Regions from separate parts of the Microbacterium sp. NPDC012755 genome, predicted to be linked through region 1. Evidence: riboswitches for the same ligand, from Rfam matches in the RefSeq annotation. Region 1 holds a riboswitch; the other holds the start of a gene.
What was found. A riboswitch is a leader RNA that binds a small molecule or an ion and turns the genes downstream of it on or off. The one in region 1 is predicted to bind thiamine pyrophosphate.

Region 1 (5,331 bases):
GTGAGACGACGCTTCTCCCCTCCGGACAGCGTGTACGGGTTCGCCTCGGCGAGCGCGGTCAGCCGCAGACGCTCCAGCAGCTCGTCGGCACGTCGGGCGATCTCCGCCTCGTCCAGCCGCAGAGCGCGGGGGCCGACGGCGAGCTCCTCCCGAACGGTCTTCGCGAGGAGCTGGTGCTCGGGGGTCTGCAGCACCGTCGCGATGCGGGTGAGCAGCGCGCGGGACGTCCAGCGGAAGGGGTCGTCTCCCGACCCCGACGACAGCGCCGCCGAGGCGACGACCCGCCCGCTCTCCGCTGGGATGAGACCCGCGAGCGTGAGCCCGAAGGTCGACTTGCCCGCCCCGTTGGGGCCGGTGATGCCGATCGCCTCCCCCGCGTGCACGTCGAGGTCGAAGGGACCGGCGACCGGGATGCCGCGGCTGCGCGCCACAGTCAGGGCGTGCGCCCGCAGCAGGAGCTCACCCGGTCCGTGCGCCGGCGGAGGGGGAACGGCCGGCGGATGACCGGGCACCCAGACCCCGGAGGCGGCGAGCTCGGCGCCGCGCGCGCCGAGCACCTCGTCGGGAGTCCCGTCTGCCAGGACGACGGTGCCTTCGGGCTCCGCGCCGAGCACGATGACCCGGTCGACCAGGGGCAGCCACACGTCGATGCGGTGCTCGATCACGACGAGGGTCGCCCCGGTCGCGTCGAGGGCGGCGGCGACCGCATCCCGCACATCCCGCACCCCCTCGGGGTCGAGGTTGGCGGTCGGCTCGTCGAGCAGGATCGCTCCGGGGCGCATGGCGATCACGCCCGCCAGCGCCAGCCGCTGCTTCTGCCCTCCCGAGAGTGCCGCTGTCGAGCGGTCGAGGGGCACGTCGAGCTCGACGGCATCCATCGCCTCGCGCACCCGCGGCCAGATCTCCTCGCGGGGCACGCCGAGGTTCTCGCATCCGAAGGCGATGTCGTCGCCGACCCTGGCGAGCATGGTCTGCGTGTCGGGGTCCTGCAGCACCATCCCGACGCGGCCCCGGCTCTCCGTCGCGGGAACGCCGTCGACGAGGAGCGCTCCGTGCGTCTCCCCCTCGTCGGCGCCGCCGAGCACGCCACCGAAGCCCTGCAGCAGCGTGGACTTGCCCGAGCCGGAGGCGCCGAGCAGAAGCACCCGCTCCCCCGGCTCGATTCGCAGTTCGACCTCGCGCACGGCCCAGCGCAGCCGGGTGGCGTAGCGCCATCCCCAGCCGCGCGCATCGAGCGCGGCGGGGTTCACCCGGGCGATCACACTCGTGCGGTGACCTCGCGGCCGGCCGCGAACCGGCTCAGGGCGCCGGTGGCGGCGAGTCCGCGGGCGATCAGCCAGGCGCCGAGCCCGGCGATCACCGCACCGGAGATGGTCGTCGAGGAGATGTAGACGGCGGTGAAGAGCGTGTCCGCCCCCGGGTACCAGAGGATGCGGTCGTTGATGCCGCACGCGAGCCCCGCGCCGGCGCCGGCCAGCATCGCGACGGGCAGACGCCAGACGCCGTACAGGAACACGAGGAAGATCAGCTCGGCGCCGATGCCCTGCACGAGTCCGGAGACGATGGTCAGCGGCCCCCACGCGTTGCCGATCAGCGCCGAGATGATCGCGGCGACCAGTTCGGTGTAGAGCGCGGCGCCGGGTTTGCGGACGATCAGCCCGCCGAGGACGCCGGCGATCAGCCACGGACCGGCGAGCAGTCCCTGGACGCCGGGGAGCAGCGCCTCGAGGGCCCCGCTCGGGGTCACGTATCCGACGTTCCAGAGCAGGAAGATCGCCGCGCAGGCGACGGCGACGACGCTGGCCACGACGATGTCGACGACGCGCCACCGCCAGAGCTGGGCGTTGCGCAGGCCTGTGGCCGTGGATGCCGCTTCGGTGCCGGACCGGTGCGTGGACGTACTCATCTGAACTCCTCCCTGCGCCGGCATGATCCGGATCAGGTTCGACGGTCGAAGCGCGATTCGCTCCCTCTCAGCCCGGCTCGCCGGACTCCCGTGGTTGTGCTCTCGATCATACCCAGTGCCGACACTCCGCGCTCCCCTGTTGCGGCACCGCGGTTCTCACGGGAGAGTTCGGTACCGTAAGCAGGTGACCGCTCCTGACTCCGCCGAGGCCACCGCTCCCCTGGGCGATGCCCCGATCGACGCCGCCGCAGACGCGGACACGTCGGCCATCGACGCGGAGCTCGACCGGGTCCCAGCGATCCCGGATGCCGCGGCTCACGACTCCGAACTGGAGCAGCTGGTCGCGGACGCAGAGGCCCCCGCCGCTCAGTGGGCGAGCGAGGGCGGAGCGGCGACCGCGCTCACCTGGGTGGATGCGGCATCCGTCGCCGACCACTCCCCGACGGCGACGCTCGACGGCGATCAGGTGCGCGAACCAGGGGCCGCGCTCTGGACGGGCGCCCGGCTGCGCCCCGCCGCGGCGGGTCCAGGCGTGCTCGTGCCGATCGGCATCCTCGCCGCACTGGCCGCCTCCTACGCGGGCACGACCCTGCTGTGGCCGCTGCACGAGGTCGCGCCGACCGTGAAGACGGCGGAGTTCCAGGCGACGGCCGCTCCGGCAGCGGCCATCACGTGGCCGACGCAGGGCAGCGCGGCGGTCGGCATCCAGGGCATCGGAACGGTCGCCTCGTCGCCGGATCCGGCCGTCATCGCCAGCATCACCAAGGTGGTCAGCGTGCTCATGGTGCTGGATCAGATGCCGCTCGCCGTCGGCGAGCAGGGCCCGTCCTTCTCGTTCACCAAGGCCGACAGTCAGTCGTATCTCGCGTACAAGCGCAGCGACCAGTCGGCGCTCGACGTGCCCGTCGGGGGTTCCCTGACGGAGTTCCAGATGCTGCAGGGCATCCTGCTCGGCTCGGCGAACAACTACATCGACCGCCTCGCGAAGGAGATCTGGGGCTCGGACAAGGCCTTCGCCGACGCCGCGGCGACCTGGCTCAGAGATCGCGGCATCCAGGGCATCACGATCCTCTCGCCCTCCGGATTCGACGAGCGCAACACGGCGACCCCCGAGGCGCTGATCGCCGTGGCGGAGCGGGCGATGCAGAACCCCGTGTTCGCGGGGATCGTCGGCACGCCCTCGGTCGAGTTGCCGGGCGCCGGACTCGTGAAGAACACGAACGGGATGCTGTCGGACTCCGGTGTGGTCGGCATCAAGACCGGCACCCTTCACGAGAGCTGGAATCTGCTCACCGCGAAGGACGTGGTCGTCGACGGCACGACCGTGCATCTCTACGCCTCGGTGCTCACGCAGGCCGATGACGACATGCGTCTCGCGTCGACGCGATCCCTGTTCTCGCAGGTCGAGGACGCGCTGCAGGCCGAGACCCCCGCGGTGGCGAAGGGAACCGTCGTCGGAGAGGTGGACACCCTGTGGGGTGCGTCCACCGAGATCGTGACGGATGCCGACGCCGAGGTCGTGCTGTGGGACGCCGCCGCGGCGGAGGCGACGCCCGAGTTCGACCTGGGCGAGAAGAGCAAGGCGGGCGCCGAGGTCGGCACGTTGACCGTCGCCGGCCCCCTCGACACGGCGACGACGACGCTCACTCTGAAGAAGAAGCTCGAGGGGCCCAGTGCCTGGTGGCGTCTCACCCACCCCCTGGAGCTCTTCGGTCTGACCTCCGACAAGCGCTAGTCGGAGCCAGGCACACAGGCCCAGGGCGCACGGCCCCAGGTCGCACGCGAAAGCCCCGCCCCGAGTGACCGGGGCGGGGCTTTCGCGGTGAACTCAGGCCCTGTTGTCGCCGGAGTCCGATCGCTCGATGAGCGACTCCGCCGAGGCGACCTCCGCTGCCGGACTCTGCGCGCCGACCGAGGCGCCGACGCGCGCGGCATCCGCCTCGGCCTCGGCGTCGCCGGTGACGACCACGGGGGTCGTTCCGGTGAGCGCCGCCTCGGCGTCGATGTCGGCCGCGGCCTGCTCGAACTGCGACTGGTACAGACGCCAGTAGGCGCCCTGCGCGGCAATGAGCTCGTCGTGCGTGCCCTTCTCCACGATGTCGCCGTGCTCCATCACGAGGATGAGGTCGGCGTCACGGATGGTCGACAGGCGGTGCGCGATGACGAAGGACGTGCGTCCTTCTCGGAGCGCCGCCATCGCGTGCTGCAGCAGCAGCTCGGTGCGGGTGTCGACCGCCGACGTCGCCTCATCGAGGATGAGGATCGACGGCTGCGCGACGAACGCCCTGGCGATGGTGATGAGCTGGCGCTCGCCGGCCGAGACGTTCGACGCGTCCTCATCGAGGACCGTGTCGTAGCCCTCGGGGAGAGCGTGCACGAACCGGTCGACGTATGTCGCCTTCGCGGCGGCGAGCACCTCGTCGTCGGTCGCCGTGGAGCGGCCGTAGCGGATGTTCTCGCGGATGCTCCCGGCGAACAGCCACGGATCCTGCAGCACCATTCCGGTGCGCGAGCGCAGGTCGTCGCGGGTCATGTCCGCGATGTCCTGCCCGTCGAGCAGGATGCGTCCGCCGCTGAGCTCGTAGAACCGCATGATCAGGTTGACCAGCGTGGTCTTTCCCGCGCCGGTCGGGCCGACGATCGCGACGGTCTGCCCTGGCTCGACCTGGAACGACAGGTCGGTAATGAGCGGACGGTCCTCCGAGTAGGAGAACGCGACGTTCTCGAACTCGATGACGCCCTTGCCGTCGACGACCGTGGGGGCGTCGGCGGCATCCGGCTCCTGCTCGTCTTCGTCGAGCAGCTGGAAGACGCGCTCCGCGGATGCGGTTCCCGACTGCACGACCGCCGCCATGCCGCCGAGCTCTGCCAGCGGCTGGGAGAACTGCTGCGAGTACTGGATGAACGCCTGCACGTCGCCGAGGCGCAGCTGGCCGTTGGCGACCATGAGGCCACCCAGCACCGCGAGGGCGGCGTAGCTGAGGCTGCCGACGAAGGTCATCGCGGGCATGATGATGCCCGAGAGGAACTGCGCCTTGAACGCCGACTGGAACAGCTCCTCGTTCTCGACCTGGAACTTGTCGAGAGCATCCTGCTCGCGTCCGAAGACCTTGACCAGCGCGTGGCCGGAGAAGGCCTCCTCGACGCGGGCGTTCAGGCGTCCGACCTTGCGCCACTGCTGGCCGAAGGCCTTCTGCGAACGCGGGCCGATGACGCCGAAGATGACGCCCATCAGCGGGAGCGCGATCAGGGCGACGAGCGCGAGCTGCCACGAGATCGAGAACATCATGATCAGCACGCCGACCACCGTGAGCACCGAGGTGAGGGCGCCGGACAGCGACTGCTGCATGGTCTGCGTGATGTTGTCGATGTCGTTGGTGACCCGCGAGATCAGCTCACCGCGCTGCACCTTGTCGAAGTACGAC
Region 2 (5,331 bases), on a different contig from region 1:
AGCGAGCGCAGGTGGGGCTGATGCTGGATCAGCGGCTGCCCTGCGTTCGAGTGCGCGGTGACGGTGCGGATCTCGATGTCGGGATGGGCGGCCAGGAGGCGCAGAATCTCGCCGCCTGCGTAGCCGGATGCGCCGGAGACGGCGACGGAGTACGTCATGCTTCTACCTTAACGGTGGGAGGGTCGGAGGCCTGAGCGGCGACACCGGCACTCGACCGCCGTGCGTGCACAGGCAGGAGCGCGGGGTCGCCTAGAGTCGGCGGCCGCCGCGGCGTCGGCGCACAGCGATGACGCTCGGAGCGAGCGTCAGAGAAGCGGTGGCGGCCGAAGACATGTCGCGACAGTAGCGCGAGCGCCGCGGCATCCGCAAATCCTGCGCGTCACACGCCCTGCGGGATCGGCGCGGCGAAGAAGGCGAGCTCGTGCGCGCTCGCGATCTCGAAGGCGCGGAGCATCCTCCCTCTGCGCGAGGGCGACGATGCCGCCGCGGCCCGCGACACGTACGCGATCGCCGTCTCCGTCGCGGCTTCGAAACCGGGGTCGGCGTAGGTCGCGAGCCAGGACGCGTACGGATGCCGTGGATCGCGGGCGTACTCCCCGAACTCCCCCGCGTGCAGACGCCGACCGAGGTCGGTGTAGAGCCAGAAGCAGGGCAGGATCGCCGCGATGAGCTCGGCATAGTCGCCCCCGAAGGCGACGGAGCGCAGGTGATCGAGGTAGGCCGTCGTGGTCGGGGCGGGCGCGGCGGCGAACGTCTCCTGGCCGACGCCCGTCGCGGGGGTCAGCCAGGAGGCGTGCAGCTCGAGCTCCCCGACGATCGCCCCGTGTGCGGACTCCGCCCAGAACGCCTGCTCCGCCGACGACGGCGCCAGGCGGGACGCCTCCGCCAGCACTCTGGCGTACTCCCGCAAGTACAGCGCGTCCTGCGCGAGGTAGAACACGAAGGCATCGCGATCCAGCGTGCCGTCGGCGAGGGCACGGATGAACGGGAGCTCGTCGATGCCGGAACGGATGCCGGAGATGCCCTCCCACCAGTCCGCGCGGACCTCACCGGGGGTGGGTCGGGTGTCGAGACCACCGCGGGACCAGAGGCCTGCGAAGTGGTGCACCGGGCCGTGTCCGCGTCCGACACGGAGCGCATGGCTCTCACGCAGCGCCTCCCGCAGCCAGGTGCGCGCTCCGGCGACGGCATCCGCCGGGCTCTCCCCCCGCGCGAGCAGCGTAGCCAGCGCGGAGGACAGCGAGCAGCCGGTGCCGTGCGTGTGCGGGGTGTCGATGCGGGCGCCGGAGAACTCGCGCCGCACCCCGGCGCCGATCAGCGCGTCTGGGGTCTCCGCACCGGTGAGGTGCCCGCCCTTGACGAGCACCTGGGCGCCGATCTCGGCCGACAGCTCCTCCGCCGCGGCGAGTGCCTCCTCCCAACCTGTGATCCGACGGGAGGTGAGCACGGCGAGCTCGGTGAGATTGGGGGTGACGACGTCGGCACGGCTCAGCAGTCCGCGCAGCGCGTGCTCGGCCGCCGCGTCGAGCAGGCGGTCCCCGCTGGTGGCGACCATGACGGGATCGATCACGACGATCGGCGGGCGCACCCGGTCGAGCCAGTCAGCCACGGCGCCGATGACCTCCGCGTCGGCGAGCATGCCGATCTTCACGGCGTCCACGACGATGTCGGCGGAGATCGCGTCGAGCTGCGCGCGCAGGAACTCCGTCGGCGGCACGTGCACGGCGCTGACGCCCTGCGTGTTCTGCGCGGTGAGAGCGGTGAGGACGGCCATGCCGTATCCCCCGTTCGCCGCGATCGACTTCAGGTCCGCCTGGATGCCCGCCCCTCCCGACGGGTCGCTGCCGGCGATGCTGAGCACACGCGGCACCCCCGCTGCACGCCAGCGGCGGAGGAATCCTCGCGCCGCCGCTGCCGGATCATCGGCGGCGCACAGGGCCGACACGACCGCGAGACCGGCGGCGCCCGCCTCGCGCAGGGGCTCGGCGTCGTCGATGCCGACGCCGCCGATCGCCACGCACGGCAGCGGAGTGGCCGCAGCCACCGCCGCGAAGCCCTCGATGCCGAGTGCCGGCGGATGGTCGGGCTTGGTGCTGGTCGGTCGGATGACGCCGACGCCGAGGTAGTCCACTGTGCCCTCCGGCAGCTCTCCGAGTGCGGCGAGGTGCTCAGGGCTGTTCGCGGTGAGACCGATGAGGGCGTCGGGGCCGAGTGCGGCACGGGCGCGCAGCACCGAGGAGTCCCCCTGTCCGAGGTGCACGCCGTCGACGCGGGCGCCCGCGGTACGAGCGGCGAGCGCGGCGTCGAGACGATCGTTCACGACGAGGAGCGCTCGACCGTCGATCACCCGGGAGAGCTCGACGAGCTGCGCGGTCGTCTCGGCGTCCGTCGCCCGCTTGTCGCGCAGCTGCACGATGCGCACTCCCCCGTCGACGGCCATCCGCACGGTCTCGACGACGCCGCGTTCTCCGCACAGCCCCGGATCGGTGACGAGGTACAGGGAGAGGTCGGCGATCACAGCGCGCCACCCTCGACGCGCGCCGCTCCGGCGAGATCGTCAGGGTGCACGGCGGCGAGCGCATCGAGCAGTGCGACCGCGAAGCTGCCCGGGCCTGCGGATGCCGCAGCGGCGCGCTCGGCGGCGATCGTGTAGACGAGGCTGGCCGAGGCGACCGCCGTGAGCGCATCGGCTCCCGTGGTCCGTGCGGCCCCGAGGAACGCAGCCATGACGGCGCCGAGAGCGCAGCCGCCTCCCGTGACCCTGGTGAGCAGCTCGTGCCCGTTCGCGAGCCGCAGCACGCGCTCCCCGTCGGTGATCAGGTCCACCGGCCCCGACACCGCGACGATGCTGCCGAAGCGCGAGGAGAGCGCGACCGCGGCGTCGGCGGCGGCATCCGTGGTGTCGGTGGCGTCGACCCCTCGACCGCCTGCGCTGAGACCGGCCAGTGCCAGGATCTCCGAGGCGTTGCCGCGGATAGCCGTCGGGCGCAGCGCCACGAGCTCCTGCGCCAGCGCCGTGCGCACCGGGAGCGCGCCGATGGCGACGGGGTCGAGCACCCAGGGCGTGCCGGACGCCGCGGCTCCGGCCGCCGCCTCCAGGCTCGCCGCTCGCTGCTCGGGGTTCGGCGTGCCGAGATTCACGAGCAGGCCGGAGGCGACGCCGGCGAACATCCCGGCCTCGCCGACGATGTCGACCATCGCGGGGGCCGCGCCGACGGCGAGGAGCACGTTGGCCGTGAACCCGGTGACGACGGCGTTGGTGATGCAGTGCGTGAGAGGAGGCGTCTCTCGCAGCACCCCCAGCAGCGTGGCGGCCTCGGAGACGAGGTCGGAGGCGGATGCAGGACGCAGAAGATCGCTCATGCGACATTCCCTTCGCTAGTGCTAACTAGATCAGGTTCGACGGGTCTGTTCTCAGCCGCGGATGCGGCACCCCGTGTCACTGCTCGCAGTCTAGCGAAGAGCGCGGATCACCCGAGCTCGGCGAGCAGCTCCAGCTCCTGGGCCCGGGTGAGCCCCGCGCGCCGCTCGCGGTCGACGCCGCGTGCTCGTTCGTCCGCGAGAACCGCGTCCACGGTGTCCCCGAGCGGACGCAGCGTCCCGCCGTCGGAACGATAGGCGGCGTTCGAGCGCGTCATGAAACCGGTCATCTCCGCCGGCAGCCACAGCGGCAGCGAGCGCTCCCCCATCCAGTACTCGACACCGTGCTCCACGAGCCACTCCTCCTCGGCGGACACCGTGTCGCCGTCGTGCCCCGCCGCCGCGCGGAACAGTGCGAGCACCTCGCCGAGCGCATGCTCGTCGCCGACCGTGTTCACCGCACCGGTCGACGTCGTGGCGGCCACGTACGCCGCGAGGTCATCGACGTCGATCACCTGCGTCGTGCGCCCCTCGGTCGGTGGCAGCAGCACCGTGCCGTCGCCCGCGCGGTCGAACGCCGCGGCCCAGTATCCGAAGCGATCGCTGGGGTCGCCCGCGCCGACGATGAGTCCGGGGCGCACGATGAGCGTCCGGTCTGCGAGCGTGCGAACCGCGTCCTCCGCGGCGACCTTCTGCGGACCGTACTCGTACTCATCCCCCGGTTCCGCGGCGATGTGCAGCGGAGCGGACTCGTCGGCGCCGACCGTGACGTCGTCGGAGTAGGCGGACATCGACGAGACGTACGTCCAGCGTGCGGCTCTGTCTCCGAGCGCCGCGACGGCGGCGACGACATGGTCGGCACGGGAGGAGATGTCGATCACACGGTCCCAGTCACGCACGGCCGCCTCCGCGTACGCGTCGGGATCATCCCGGTCCGCCCGCACGAGAGCAGCCCCGCTCGGCCCCGTGCGTGTGCCACGGGCGAGGCACGTGACCTCGACGCCGTCGTCGATCAGCCGTCGCGCGATGCGCCCGGAGAGCCAGCCGGTTCCGCCGAGGATCAGAGCAGTCGTCATGCGTCCATGTCATCAGCATCCGCTTCCGCGCGGAAGCCCGTTCCGCCCAGAGCAGAGCACAGACACCGCAGCGGAGCCGACCTCAAGGGCGCCGCAGCTCCTCCAGGCCGCGAAGCTCGGGGAGGGTCCACGTCGGGTCGGGGCGCCACGCGACCCACTCCGGGTCGAAGGGCCAGTCGCCGTCGTGGAAGGACTGGATCGCGGCATCCGCATGCCTCTCGATCTGCGCGGCCTGCTCGCGGGTGAGGCGACCCTGCACGATCGCCGCGGCGACCTCGTCTTCGTCCTTGAGATGAACCGTGCGGTCCGCCGCGATCCAGACGTCGAGGATGTGATCCGAGGAGTAGGTGTCGCGGTCGGTGCGCAGATGGGCGTTCTCCAGATTCACGTACCAGCCGTCGAAGCGCCAGTCGCCGTCATCCGCGTGCGTCCAGAACAGGCACACCGACCAGGGTGCTCCGGCCGGAGCGATGCGCAGGCTGCCGCCGCCCCACCATGCCTCGACGATCCTCGTGCGGCCGTCGAGCCAGCGCCGCTCCAGCGGGATCGAGCGCACGCGCTCGCCCGTGACCGTCCCCTGAGCCTCCTGCAGCGTGCCGGAGGCGAGCCAGGCCACGAGCCCGCGCTCATCGTCGCGCACGACGCGCATGGGGCTGATCGTCGAGGGGTCTCCCGGCTGCCAGCCGGGCGCCCGGTAGTGCCAGTCGATCTGCTCTCCGGGCGCGAGGAACGGACCATCGCCGAGCGGGCGGACGCCCTCGGGAACGGCCGCCGGGGTGCTGTGCGGGAGGATGCTCATCCCGACACGCTACCCCGGCGCCGTACCGGAACCGGGCTCAGTCGCGCAGCGCGGCGCCGAACCGTTCCGCCGCGACCGCGACACCGGCGAGCTTGG

Region 2: linked by a shared signal. The riboswitch ahead of thiM (hydroxyethylthiazole kinase) and the one ahead of ACFY5A_RS03185 (ECF transporter S component) in region 1 are both predicted to bind thiamine pyrophosphate.

What each region holds. Positions count from the first base shown of each region.
Region 1 is NZ_JBIBCT010000001.1:669,213-674,543, forward strand. It holds gene ACFY5A_RS03180 (ABC transporter ATP-binding protein) at 1-1,262, opposite strand, end outside; gene ACFY5A_RS03185 (ECF transporter S component) at 1,259-1,906, opposite strand; TPP riboswitch at 1,897-2,008, opposite strand; gene ACFY5A_RS03190 (D-alanyl-D-alanine carboxypeptidase) at 2,091-3,641, shown strand; gene ACFY5A_RS03195 (ABC transporter ATP-binding protein) at 3,735-5,331, opposite strand, start outside.
Region 2 is NZ_JBIBCT010000002.1:267,260-272,590, reverse strand. It holds gene argC (N-acetyl-gamma-glutamyl-phosphate reductase) at 1-158, opposite strand, end outside; gene ACFY5A_RS18475 (bifunctional hydroxymethylpyrimidine kinase/phosphomethylpyrimidine kinase) at 380-2,518, opposite strand; gene thiM (hydroxyethylthiazole kinase) at 2,515-3,363, opposite strand; TPP riboswitch at 3,353-3,447, opposite strand; gene ACFY5A_RS18465 (NAD-dependent epimerase/dehydratase family protein) at 3,471-4,436, opposite strand; gene ACFY5A_RS18460 (DUF402 domain-containing protein) at 4,519-5,235, opposite strand; gene pheT (phenylalanine--tRNA ligase subunit beta) at 5,273-5,331, opposite strand, start outside.